DNA from 3 places in the Capilliphycus salinus ALCB114379 genome. Region 3 is predicted to be linked to each of the others. Evidence: riboswitches for the same ligand, from Rfam matches in the RefSeq annotation. Region 3 holds a riboswitch; each other region holds the start of a gene.
What was found. Region 3 has a riboswitch for cobalamin ahead of ACL6C3_RS22155 (sirohydrochlorin chelatase). Riboswitches for the same ligand answer to the same signal wherever they lie in the genome.

Region 1: linked by a shared signal. The riboswitch ahead of ACL6C3_RS19165 (DUF1636 domain-containing protein) and the one ahead of ACL6C3_RS22155 (sirohydrochlorin chelatase) in region 3 are both predicted to bind cobalamin.
Region 2: linked by a shared signal. The riboswitch ahead of ACL6C3_RS09760 (energy-coupling factor ABC transporter permease) and the one ahead of ACL6C3_RS22155 (sirohydrochlorin chelatase) in region 3 are both predicted to bind cobalamin.

Annotation. Positions count from the first base shown of each region.
Region 1 is NZ_CP178543.1:4,751,016-4,755,382, reverse strand. Features, by position in the region: gene ACL6C3_RS19175 (restriction endonuclease) at 1-317, shown strand, start outside; gene ACL6C3_RS19170 (DsrE family protein) at 538-1,035, shown strand; cobalamin riboswitch at 1,245-1,393, shown strand; gene ACL6C3_RS19165 (DUF1636 domain-containing protein) at 1,669-2,049, shown strand; gene ACL6C3_RS19160 (hypothetical protein) at 2,116-3,084, shown strand; gene ACL6C3_RS19155 (hypothetical protein) at 3,150-3,806, shown strand; gene metE (5-methyltetrahydropteroyltriglutamate--homocysteine S-methyltransferase) at 3,871-4,367, shown strand, end outside.
Region 2 is NZ_CP178543.1:2,346,692-2,351,058, forward strand. Features, by position in the region: gene ACL6C3_RS09745 (energy-coupling factor ABC transporter ATP-binding protein) at 1-98, opposite strand, end outside; gene cbiQ (cobalt ECF transporter T component CbiQ) at 82-885, opposite strand; gene ACL6C3_RS09755 (energy-coupling factor ABC transporter substrate-binding protein) at 885-1,178, opposite strand; gene ACL6C3_RS09760 (energy-coupling factor ABC transporter permease) at 1,188-1,904, opposite strand; cobalamin riboswitch at 1,961-2,126, opposite strand; gene ACL6C3_RS09765 (hypothetical protein) at 2,184-2,765, opposite strand; gene ACL6C3_RS09770 ((2Fe-2S) ferredoxin domain-containing protein) at 2,832-3,722, opposite strand; gene ACL6C3_RS09775 (protein kinase domain-containing protein) at 4,134-4,367, shown strand, end outside.
Region 3 is NZ_CP178543.1:5,467,618-5,471,984, reverse strand. Features, by position in the region: gene ACL6C3_RS22170 (Uma2 family endonuclease) at 1-152, shown strand, start outside; gene ACL6C3_RS22165 (ZIP family metal transporter) at 298-1,089, shown strand; gene ACL6C3_RS22160 (hypothetical protein) at 1,389-1,658, opposite strand; cobalamin riboswitch at 1,933-2,077, shown strand; gene ACL6C3_RS22155 (sirohydrochlorin chelatase) at 2,109-3,107, shown strand; gene ACL6C3_RS22150 (hypothetical protein) at 3,282-3,674, shown strand; gene cutA (divalent-cation tolerance protein CutA) at 3,840-4,172, opposite strand.

The DNA of each region.
Region 1 (4,367 bases), 720 kb from region 3:
CTTTAAATTTTCAACACGCTATTTTTGTAGAAAAGGAACGCACCGGAGACTATCAAACCACATACGGTTTAAGAGAGATTCTACGCCGTCAAGGAAACAAAGATGATATCATTGCTTTTTTAGAGGAACGTAATTTACCTTTGGATGAAATTGGACGTGAATTATTAGCAGATCGGATTATCAATCAACCGCCCGAACTTGGCTATCTAACGATTTCTAATGCTTTGCAGTGGAGATTACAGTATAGAAGAATAATTGAACAAGCACAGAAGCAGACATTAGGAGTTGAAAATTTGTTGAGGGGAAGATTATTATAAAATGCCTGCGTGAATATTACAGTCTTTTAATGTTTGACAGGCCGTCTTTTGACAGGGTTGGCTTGTCGCTCAATAATTAAGTTAAACCCGTGAAAAGGTTATTCCATACGTCCTCAAACCAGCTAAAAAAGGCTGATAGAAACTTTTCAGTGCCTAGCAACCTGCTGTTCTGATGACGGCGGGTTTGTTGTTTTTGAAGAAATTGTCGGAGGCCAACCCGATGCAATCTAAATTTCTTTCTCTGTTGACAACTTCAATTTTGAGTGGGTTAGTGGGTTCAAGTTTCATCGCTACAGCCAATCATTTACCCGCTCTATCGGAAACGACATCGGCTCAAGCAACTGAAAACCAGGTGGAGCGAGGAGGACTGTTTGTTAACCTAACAACCGATGATACATGGACAGCAAATATGGCGATTTCTCTGGCGCATAATGCCTTGAAAAAGGGACATCAACCGACTACAATATTCTTGAATGTGCGGGGTGTATATTTAGTAGATCGAGAGCGACTTCCCGCAACCGAAGGTAACAGTAACTTGAATATTCATCAAAAATTGCAAGCGTTCATCCAAGATGGAGGAAAAGTTATTGTTTGTCCGAGTTGCTCTCGCGAAGCCGGATTAACTCAGGCGGACTTTATTGAAGGTGTTGTTCTCGGAGAACAAGGAGCAGCGCTGCCACTTCTTTTTGATCCCAACACGGTCACGGTTTCATATTAACAGTTCAAAGATGAATTTCTAGGAGTTTTCCTGCAAAAATTAGAGAAAATTAAACGCGATGTTGAGTGATTTATAATGGCAAGTCACTCAACTTAATTGTGTGATTCTTCTTTCGAGGGTCAGAACCTCATCCCCGACCGTTCTCCTACCGGGAGAAGAAAATCTTTTTTTAATTATTAAATAAAAATTTGTCCAAAATCTCACAGATGTGATATCATACGCCTATCGGTTCTAATGGGGATCAGCCATTAGACGCAAGGGGGAAAGTTCGGTGCAAATCCGTCGCTGTCCCGCAACTGTGATGAATCTTAATTCAAGGTTCTGAGTCAGAATGCCCGCCGATTGATAGTGTTTTATTTGCGCGTCTGCGAGGTACAGATAGTGTTTGGATTAGTCTTTTTACAATTCGATACGTTACGTTTTCATCTGAGTCACAGCACTGGTTTGGAGCGGGAAAAACCTCCAGAATAAGCTGCGATGGCAATTTGCAAAAAAGAAGAATCGCCTCAATTTTTTTGAGGTCAATATTGCCTATTTCGATTGCACGAACTAACGAAATTGGAGTTAGTTTCTAGATGGTCAATTCTTCCCAAAAAATAGGGTGTTCCGGTTAGGTTCGCCCGACAATTTCTAATGACTAAACACACAATTTTTGTCTGCACGGCCTGTGCGAGTGTCTGGAAAGGAAACCAGCGCGTTGGGGAAAGTGGCGGGGAAAAATTGCATCAGCAACTGTCTCAACTTTCCGAAACTTGGGAGTTGAAAGCTGAATTTTCAATTGAACCCGTTACCTGCATGAGCGCTTGCAAACGTTCCTGTGTCGTTGCTTTTTCTGCGTCCCAAAAACCCACCTATTTATTTGGAAATCTTTCCTCCCCGGATGCGGCACATTCAATCCTAGAATGTGCCAGCAAATATTATCTAAAACCGGATGGAAAATTGCCCAGAAAAGAACGACCCGAACTCCTAAAACAGCGAATTATTGCTTGCGTTCCACCCCAACTCAATCGGTAAGTTAGTTAACTTTTGCCGAAGTTAACGATTAGTCAAACTCAAGAAATTTTCAAAGGAAAAACTCAAATGAAAAATTTGTCATGGGTTCAAAATATTGGCTCATTTTTGACCCTATTTCTGCTAACCTTAACCGCCCACGAAGCGGCAGCCGCAACCTTTTCTGGGTCAACATCCGACCCCGGAAAAATAGACTCCGGCATTCCAGGATTTATCGGTTCTGATGGTGAAGGTTTGGTGACGCAGAATAATAGTATTAACCCGATATTTGTGGGTTGGGCGACAGAATTTATAGACTATCAACCCACGCCGGGAGTCGAAGAACGATGGTTAACCCCAGAGAAAACCTTGGGGCCGGTTACAGCCGCTTTTGACGGGATTGCCTCTTTGGGAGAATTAACCGCCGAACAAATTGCAGCAGGCGTTTCTCCCGGTCAAATTACTTTAACCTTTGACAAGCCTATTGTAAATAAAGCGGGGGCCGATTTTGCCGTATTTGAAAATGGAATTGGGTTTGCAGAAACGGGCAACCTTTTCGCCGAATTAGCTTATGTGGAAGTTTCCAGTAACGGGACTGATTTTCTGCGGTTTCCCAGTATTTCTCTGACTCAAAACCCCCTCGAACCCTTCGGACAATTGGATGCAACCCAGGTTTATAATTTGGCGGGAAAACACGTTAATAATGGGGTTGTGATTTCCGACGAAGAATTTGTTCAAAGTTCTTGGGGAACTCCTTTTGACCTGGATGTACTGACGGATTCTCTGGCAACTTTTTCCGGAGAAATTGACCTGAATAATATCAATTATGTTCGCATCGTTGATATTCCGGGGAACGGCGCTTTCTTGGACTCCCAAGGCAATCCGATTTATGACCCCTGGCAAACTCCAATTCCGGGTTCTGGCGGTTTTGATTTAGAAGCAATTGGGGTAATTCATGCGGCAGCTATTCCCGAACCATCCTCAATTTTGGGGTTAATTACTTTCGGAATTATCGGCAAATGGCTGTTAAAAAATCGTCAAACGGTTTCTCGAAATTAAGATAAAATATAAGAGTGAGTCCAGAGATTTTCTATCGCCTCACTCTCCTCTAAATAGGAGAAAAGATGAGATCTGATGTCAAGCGTTTTGAACGCTCTTTCATTCTCCATTCGGAATCAATTAAACCCTTTCCTTCAGGCAGTTCAAGCCTCTGGGAAGCGGCTTGGAATGCCATCGCCAAAGGTGATAGTTGGTCGTTTTTCCTAGTCGGAATTGGCAGCTTCAGCAGTGTAATTTATCCCCACGTTCCTTTAGTTGGGTTTGCGGCTGTTACTGGCAATACTCTCCCCCGCAAAAAAGCGATATTCACCGCTTTAATGATTTGGTTTGCCAATCAATTGTATGGTTTTACCATCCGCCAATATCCTCAAACAAAAGAATTGTTTACCTGGGGTTTGGTAATGGGAATCGGTACAATCATTGTGACGGGATTAATTACCCTCAGACCCCGATTTAGCCGGATTAACTTTTGGGGTTATCTCATTTGGTTAATTGTGGCAATTGTGGGCGGTTATGCCCTGTTTGAAGGCAGTATTGTACTGATTGCGGATTTGATGGGCGGACATGGTTTTACCGCAGAAATATTGTGGCGAATTTTTGTAAAAGATGCGGTTTGGGCGATGAGTTTATCGGCGATTCACAGTCTATTTATGGGGCTAATCATTCAAACCGTTCCTTCTCAGTCGGGCTACCGTCCCCCCGGTTGCGGTCAAAAATTCTGAAGTTTAAAGAAAGTCTCAACTGAAGACGTTCTCAAGTATTCTCTCAACAATAAAAGGAGATTCAATGGCAATTACCACCTCTACACTCGGATATCCTCGTATTGGTAAAAATCGCGAAGTTAAAAAAGCTTTAGAGTCGTTTTGGCGGAGTGAGATTACCGCCGACGAACTGTTACAAACGGCGCGAGAAATTGAGGAACAAGGCTGGAAAACCCAAGCCGAAGCCAATATTAAAAAGATTGGAATTGGAGATGCCACGCTTTACGACCAAGTTTTAGATTGGGTGATTCGTTTGGGGTTAATTCCCGCCCGTTTTCAAGCCTTTTCCGGGTTAGAACGCTACTTTGCAATGGCGCGAGGAAAAGAGGGTATCGCCGCTTTGGAAATGACCAAATGGTTTGATACAAATTACCATTATCTCGTTCCTGAAATTAGTGCCGATATTAAACCCGAAGCCAACTTTGAGGATTTTTTAGCAACGGTTAAACGGGCAAAAAATTTCCTGGGAGAACGGGCAATTCCCATTATTATCGGCCCGGTAACATTGCTGCGGTTAAGTCG
Region 2 (4,367 bases), 3.1 Mb from region 3:
GGAATTTTCAGCGTTAGATTTTGAACCGCAGGATGTTGGCTACAGGGATAAGTATACTCAACATTTTTAAAACTGAGAAGTTCAGATTCTGGTGACATAATGCCATCCAATATTAACGAACAGTAAAAAACACCCACAAATCGCTTCAGCAGAATAGCGAAAATTAGGTTTATAGCGGCGAATATACCAAACTTTTAGTTCTCCTGTAAATCCCCGCGATGTCAATCCCAGAGAAATTTGACGGTAGTTTTCTAAAGTTCGCTGTAACAGTTGACTGACGACTATTCCCACACTGCGAATTCCGGTTTTCCAATTACAATAACCGATTCTGGCTTGTTGGGCGGTTAACAGTTCGCTGGCGGTTTCTGTGAGGAGAAAAATGAACCGATACATTAAAGTTAGCAGTTCTGTTATCAAACTAGGACAGCCTATTTTGTTTAAAATCCGCACAATTTCCACAAAAGGAACGGTTAACAAAATAAAGTACATACAGGAAGTTAGTACCAGAGAACGGGTTAATAAAACGGCAATTTGTTGAAGTCCTTGTTGACTGATGTAGATAAAAAGATTGCCCAAAGTTACGCCCCAAAAAATATCGGTTTGAACCAACTGCACATCCGACAACCAAACGCCCCCCAAGGCCAAAGCGGGAACGCTGGTTAACCAAAATCCGAACGGAATCGCCTGTAATTTCAAGTAAACTGACGCCGGAATTCGAGCATAAATAACAATCCAAATTGCAATCCAAACTGTTATTAAAAATTGCAGGGGTGAAGATGCCGCCCAACTCAAACCAAACAGGGTTATTCCAAACAGAAGTTTGTGTTCTGGGGGGAGATAACGCAGTCGATTTGTATGGGCTAAAGAATCAATTTGATGGTGCATTAGGGTTTTTGATTTTTTCCCTCCCGACGACCTTTGTACAGGCCAATTACATAGCCAACAATTCCCGCCCCGATAGCGGCTTGGGAGACAAATAATAGGCTTTCTATTTCTCCGCTCGGTACTTCAATTAGGGGATTAAACCAGGGTTGATAGTTCGGCTGAATTTCTGTAATCATTTCCTCTGCTTCGCCATCTGCTCCCCCGTATTCTCCCCGAACAAATATTAACGGTAATATTGCTAAGGCAATCACGGCTAAAACTAGAAACCAATTTCCTTGTTTTTCAGACTGCATAATATTCTCCTAGTTCTCTCGCAAAAGTTTTAAGGTTTGAAGTTCTTCCGAGGCGTAAGATTGTAACCAGTTCCACACTAATACTGTTAACAAACCTTCGCTGATGGATAGGGGAAGTTGGGTTAAAGCAAAAATTCCGGCAAATTTAATAAACGACGCCAAAACGCCCCCGGTTGCAGCCGGAAAAGCCAGAGCAAGTTGAATCGAAGTGACAATATAAGTTGCTAAACTTCCTAGAGTTGCGGCGAGAAAAATTCCGAGTTTTTGTTGTCTTTGTTTCAAACATAAACGATAAATTCCGTAGGCAATCCAAGGGCCGACAATTGCCATCGAAAAAGCGTTTGCTCCCAACGTTGTAATGCCGCCATGAGCGAGTAATACCGCCTGAAAAACTAATACCAAACTCCCCAATACGGCCATTACAGAAGGCCCGAACAAAACCGCTCCCAGTCCGGTTCCGGTTGGATGCGAACAACTTCCGGTAACAGAAGGAATTTTGAGTGCAGAAAGCACAAAACTAAATGCTCCCGCCAAAGCCAGTAATAATTTAAGTTCGGGATTTTCTCGGGTAATTTGGGTCAAAGATTTCACGCCCAAAACGAAAAAAGGTAAACTCAAAACCCACCAAAATATCGCCCAACCCACCGGAAGAAATCCTTCCATAATGTGCATCGCTTGGGCGGGAGATGCGGCGCCGACAACGAGATAAAAGCTTAACCCTGCCATCGCGACAAGGCTGAAAATTCGACTCACTCTTGACATCTGTACCTCGCAGATTGAGTTGTTTGTAGATTTCCATCGGCGGGCATCCTGACTAAGAGATTTGATGAGTAGAAAATCTCAACTAAAATCTCATCACAGTTGCGGGACAGCGTTGGATTTTCACCAAACTTTCCCCGTTAACTCTAGTGGCTGACCCCCACTAAAACCGATAGATGCAGTATTGTATCACGACAACTGGATAATTATCAATAGAGACATCTAATTTGCGCCTTTCTAACTCCATCAAGAAGACTGTTGGGCTGAAAATTGAGTGGTGAGTCGCAAAACTAAACCGTGACAAATTCCCAATCCTGCCGTCCAAATCATATTTTTCACAAACAGTTTTTGTAGAATATTCCACCCCATGCTGTGACCATCGGTAAGCACGGGAAAGGCGAGTAAAATTAGACTTTCGTACAACACAAATCCAAAGATTGCTGCCAGAATAATCCATAAAACATGACCGAAACCCTGTTGGCGACTGAACCCAGGTCTAATACTCGCAAATCCCGTCACCAATATAATACCAACGCCCATAATTAATCCCCAAGCAAACGCATCGAGACTGCGGGGATAATCTCGAATAAGAAAGCCGTAAAGTTGGTTCACCAACCAAACGATTAATCCGAGTAAAATTGCCCGTTTACGGTTTAGGGTCGTTCCGGCTATTGTACCAAAAGCAACTAAAGGGGCGTGGGGATAGATGATGGTGCTACCCGTACCGATTGCCAGAAATAAAATTTGCCAAAACTGACTTTTAGCAACGGCAATCCAACGGTTTTCCCAGATATAATTTTGGGTTTGGGATGGGTGAATTATGCTCATTTTTTTATCCTCAACTTGGATTTCGAGAGGGTTTTTCTTAAAAAATTAACCCGAATATTTCTACAATCATTCTTGAATAGACTTCGATTGAACGGGAGGATATAAATGTTCGGTGAGTTGTTGACCTTGACTCAAATGTTGCGCTACAATTTTATTGGCAACCTCGGGAGTTACGCGAGTATACCAGGTTCTATCTCCTGAATAAAAAACAACCGGCCCCAGTTTACACACTTCCAAACAACCCGATGTGATCACATCAACTTCCAATTCGGCTTGATTAACGGCCGTTTGCAAAGCCTGATAAATCGGTTGCCATTGGCGAGAAGGATAACAACGGGATGAACGACAAACTGATAAATAAGGCCGCTTGAGGGGATTAGAATTAAAAGGAATGGGACGATTGCCCAAAACATAGATTTCTCGCAATTCTTCGTAAAGCGCCAATTTACTCAAATCCGCTTTATTATAAGGAAGTAAATCTTCATCGGCCGTCAAACAGGGATTTGGCAAAAAGATTGTCATCATATTTTCTTGATCCCCATTCCAAAACTGAATTCCCCAACTGGTCGGTCTTCCAGTTGAGTTCAAGCGTCGATACAGCGAAGCCCGATGAATTCGTCGCCGTTGTCGCAACTCCACAGGGGTCTTGCAATGCGGCCCGCCGAGATGATCTTCCAAGCACAAATGAATATGCCAAGCTTCGGTCGCTACGGTGAGATAACCATCGTAAATCATGCACAATTTCGGGGGTTGAGTAAATTCGAGTTCTAACACTCCCCCTTCAACGACATGACCAATCTGAACCTCCTGCCAGCGCTCTTGAAACAGAGTGTACAGCAACGGCCCCGTGATGTCTACCGTACAACCAAAATCTTCATACTCAATCTTTCCGCCTTCGGGTGTGGCTTCAACGGTTCGACGGTTTAGAGGTGTGACCCGGCAATTAAATTCACTCATTCGCTTGCAAAATTAAGACTTCATTTAATCTTAGTTACTTTCCAATATCAGAAAAAACGCTGAAGGAGATTTTCTCGCCGTTGGTTAAACTGGATGGGTTTGATTGAGATTAGTTTGAGTTGAATAATTTTAGCACGAAATTATCAAATATAAGCCATCGCCGAAATAATCGATAAATGCTGCATAGAGATGAGAATTACTCTATTTGAGTGACAACACGCAAGCTGTCACAGTGGAATTTAGGGGGGAATATCGGTTCGGATAGTGAAATTAGGAGTTTAACGGCAAATCGGGGTAAAAATACCTGTGATAGTTGAGAAAGTTGTACGTTAGGGGAACTCAACTTTTTGAGGTGTTTATAGAGTGAAGTTAAGCAGAAACTAGATGATTTCACTCTATCAAGGTCGCCTTATGCAAGTTTTCACTCACACTCCCCCAAATCCGGAAAAACTCCTCAATAATCGCTATCGCATTTTACAATCGATTGGTAGCGGTGGGTTTGGCGAAACCTTTCTCGCAGAAGATACTCAAATGCCTTCGGGTCGTCGCTGTGTGATCAAACAATTAAAACCGAGTGTTAATCGTCCTGAAATTTATTCGTTAATTCAAGAACAATTTCGGCGAGAAGCGGCTATTTTAGAACAA
Region 3 (4,367 bases):
CCGAAGAATCAGCCCAAACGGAACATCTACAACGGGAAGCAACCGAACACCAACTCGAAATAGAACGTCAACAAAAAGAAGCCGAACAACAGCGCAATCAAAAATTAGCCGCCAAACTGCGGGAGTTGGGTGTCGATCCTGATATACTATAATTGCAATTGCTTTTTTATTCTAACTCAGTAGGTGAGCAAAAATCAATTAGCGAGAAAACAATAAGTTCGTTGTTAGGCTTAAGCGAATTCAATGTTTGAAAATTGACTAATCCTTCTGTCCACCTCCTAAAATTTTAACGCCTATATGCTGGATTTTATTAAAGATATTCCAACTGTTTATCTGGGATTAATAGGCAGTTTTATCGCCGGAATGGGAACGGGTTTGGGTGCGGTTCCGGTTTTAATTATCCGTCAAATTAGTCAACGAGTTCAAGGGGCGATGTTGGGGTTTGGGGCGGGTGTGATGTTGGCGGCGACCTCATTTTCTTTAATTGTTCCCAGTTTAGAAGCGGCGATCCGACAGACGAATAGTAATGTTTTTTCGGCGTTAATTGTCGTGATTGGAATTTTACTGGGGGGCGCTTTTTTGTGGTACAGCCATCAATATTTTCCCCACGAACATTTTATCAAAGGCCCGGAAGGAAATTACGAGAATTTAAAACGAATTTGGCTGTTTGTAATTGCGATCGCCATTCATAACTTTCCCGAAGGATTGGCGGTTGGGGTCGGTTTTGGGGGCGAAGATGTTGCCAATGGTACCGCTTTGGCGATCGGGATTGGTTTACAAAATATTCCCGAAGGATTTGTGGTAGCCATTGCTTTATTGACTGAAAAATATTCCCGTTTGACCGCATTTAGTATTGCTTTATTTACCGGATTAGTTGAACCGGTGGGCGGGTTAATTGGGGCGGGAGTGGTTTCGGTTGCTCAACCGATTTTACCCTGGGCGATGGCTTTTGCTGCGGGTGCAATGCTATTTGTTATTAGCGATGAAATTATCCCCGAATCTCACAGTCTCGGACAGGAAAAAGAAGCAACCCTCGGGGTGATGCTTGGCTTTGTGATTATGATGTTTTTGGATGTAACTTTAGGGTAGTTTTCGGGTAAAATGGTATAAACTCGATAACACTATCAATCAACTTTCGACTCTACCAATCCCTCACACCAGAAAACTTGACCGCGATCGCGATCGTCCAAATCACGCACAAGTCCAGATCGTGCAACAGCAGTAAACCCGGATCGGTTTGGGAGTCTGAATCTTGAGGGAACAGAGAACAGGTTCATTTTCTAGGTTGAACCCGGTTTCTCACTTGTAGGTTGGGTTGAAGAATGAAACCCAACATTACTGAGCATGGATCGAGCGAAAATTGAAAAGCTCAATACAGGCTCAAACCATTAGTCTACCCGTTCCAACTGCCAAAGGATTTGATTTCCCTCACGGCGAACTCGGGAAACCTCCCAATTCCGCCAAGCCCAGTTATCACCGCGACTGGTGACAGCACTCGCATTGACATCCATGAGATCGGCCAATTCGGAACTACTGATCAAGTAGCGCTTGCTGGCAATTTCGTCAGCAATATGCAAGGTTTCTATCAAATTGCGAAGTTGGTTAACCCTAACCTCGCGGGGTAACACTTCTTGTGTATCATTCGTTATGTCGTTCATAGCGTCAGTCAGAAACAGCAAGATTAGAGTTTAGGTTATCACAAAAGATTTTATCGTTATGTTAGCAATCCTGCCAACTTTGTGAGAAACATTTACGAAAATTGATCCCAAACCGCTTGCAGACGAAATTAACAAAATGGACAATCAATCGCGATCGCGAACATTAACAGACAACGGGACAAATATTCAAATCCGATCGCAACAGATCGGGTTCAATTTGTCCCTTGATTCACTAAATTATTTTGATTCGTGACATTTGCTGCAAAATCATCTTAACTTGCTATGCTATAAAAGCATTACTCAGTTAATCGTAACCTGTTGGGAAACTCCGGTGAAAGTCCGGGGCTGTGCGGCAACTGTAAGTCAGTTCGCAGCGATCTTGACGAGCCAGAATGCCAACTTGTTACCTAAAACCGACATCCCGCCTAGCACGGGGAAGGAGCAAAATTCTTGATTATTAATCCAACCGCAAATTTCAACCTCAGCCTTCCGCCTTTGCCCTTGCAACGTCCCCTGTTGCTGATCGGACACGGGACAAAGGACACAGAAGGCCGCCAAACGTTTATCGATTTTGCGGAGGCTTATCAAAGCCTTGACCATTCTCGCCCGGTGATTCCTTGTTTTCTCGAACTCACAGGCCCGACCATAGCCGAAGGCATTGAACGCTGCATCAAACAAGGTTATACCGAATTGTCAGCCTTACCGTTGCTGTTATTTGCGGCCCGCCACAACAAATTTGATATTACCAACGAACTCGATCGCTGCCGAGAAACCTATCCTCAACTGAAGTTTCATTATGGACGTCATTTTGGGATTAACCCCCTAATTTTGGAGTTATGGAAAACGCGGTTGGCCGAACTCGATCGCCCCGATATTGAGCGATCGGAAACGGTGATCTTATTTGTGGGGCGGGGTTCTTCCGATCCGGACGCCAACAGCGACGTCTACAAACTGGCTCGGATGGTGTGGGAAGGAAGCGGTTATCAAACGGTGGAAACCTGTTTTATCGGCATTACTCACCCGCGTCTAGAAGAAGGTTTTCGTCGCGCCCGGTTGTATCAGCCCAAACGGATCATTGTCTTGCCTTATTTCTTGTTTACCGGGGTGTTGGTCAAGAAAATTTTTGACATTACCGCCCAACAGCAAGAAGAATATCCCGAGATTAGCATGACTTGTTTGCCGGAAATGGGGATTCAACCCCAACTGCTGCAACTGTTACGCGATCGCGAAATTGAAACCCAACTCGGCCAAGTGCAGATGAACTGTGAAGCCTGTAAGTTCCGGTTGGCTGCGGTTTCTGGCGACTCCCACGCTCATCACCACCACGATCATCACCATCACGCTCATCACCATCACGATCATCATCACAGCCACGATCATTCCCATCAGGCTGTTGACCCCTACGCCGATCCGCAAAAATATCATCAGCGAATTTGGCAAACGCCTTAACAGTCACCAGTTATTAGAGTTGTCAGTTGTCAGTAACTCCTGACTTCTGACTTCTGAGTTCTGACTTCTATCTGTCCCCTGTTGCCTATTGGAGATCGGGGGGAAACACGCTATATTTAGAGTCTAGGCAGAGTTAATTTGTCAAAAACCCTATCTATGGTGTTATAAGTAACTATGACTGCTCTTCCCCTTTCTCCCTGGGAACTGGAAAACCCACAACAACTCGCCGAATTATTGACAACCGCCCAAACCTGGAAAGAAGTAGAGGCTTTGGGTCAAGCTTACTCTCACTGGAAACGGGAGGCGTGGGAGTTATTGTCTCCACAGAAACGGGAATATATCCAACAACTCAAACAGTGGAAAGATTGTCCGAGCGCTCAAAAATTTCCTCCCGGTTGTACAGTTGAGCGAATTAACAGCACTCAAGGACTCACAGGACAGGTGATTAATTACTGGAGTGCTTACGGTATTGATTATGTCACATTCAGGGTCGGACAGGATATTGACTGGTGTGGTGCGGTTTATTTGCGGAGAGTTAATCTGGAGAATCAATCCTCTGAACGTTAACTTCGAGTTTCTCAAAGTATAGCTTTTCTAAGTCCTTTTTTGAGGGCTTTTTTTGTCAGCCAGGGATAGAAATCCCTGGTTTTTTTTCAGTGTTTCAAGATTGACCCAGAAATGAATTTAGGCGCCGCCCGTCGATTTTTTTGGGGTTGAATTGAGCAATTGAAATTAATTCAAGGAATGGGAATTCACCGTTTGACCAATCCACTGAAGATAAGGCAAAGAACCGGCAACAATCGGAAGGGCGATAATTTCAGGAACCTCGTAGGAATGCAGTTGACGGATTTTGGCTTCTAAAGCTTCAAATTGAGTTAAATCGGTTTTAATCGTCAGTTGCCATTCTTCATCCGAACAAACTTCATCAGACCAAGTGTAAATCGAACGAATCGGACTCAGACTCACACAGGCGGCGAGTTTAGCTTCAACTAAAGCAAATGCGATCGCCTCCGCTTCAGTTTGAGAACCTGCCGTCACCAAAACAATACCATAATTTGTTGTCATATCAAATTTGATTTCCAATTAAGCGAAGTAATAATAATCCCTCAAATCAATACCTTACACCCAAACGCCCGTATCGCTCAAAGCCCAAAGACGGAAGTTCGCCACCAATACCAACAGCCTCAAAACCTAAAAGTCAATTCTAACGAGGATTTGCCGATTTTCGATTGCCGATTGCCGATTCCCATTTGCGATAAG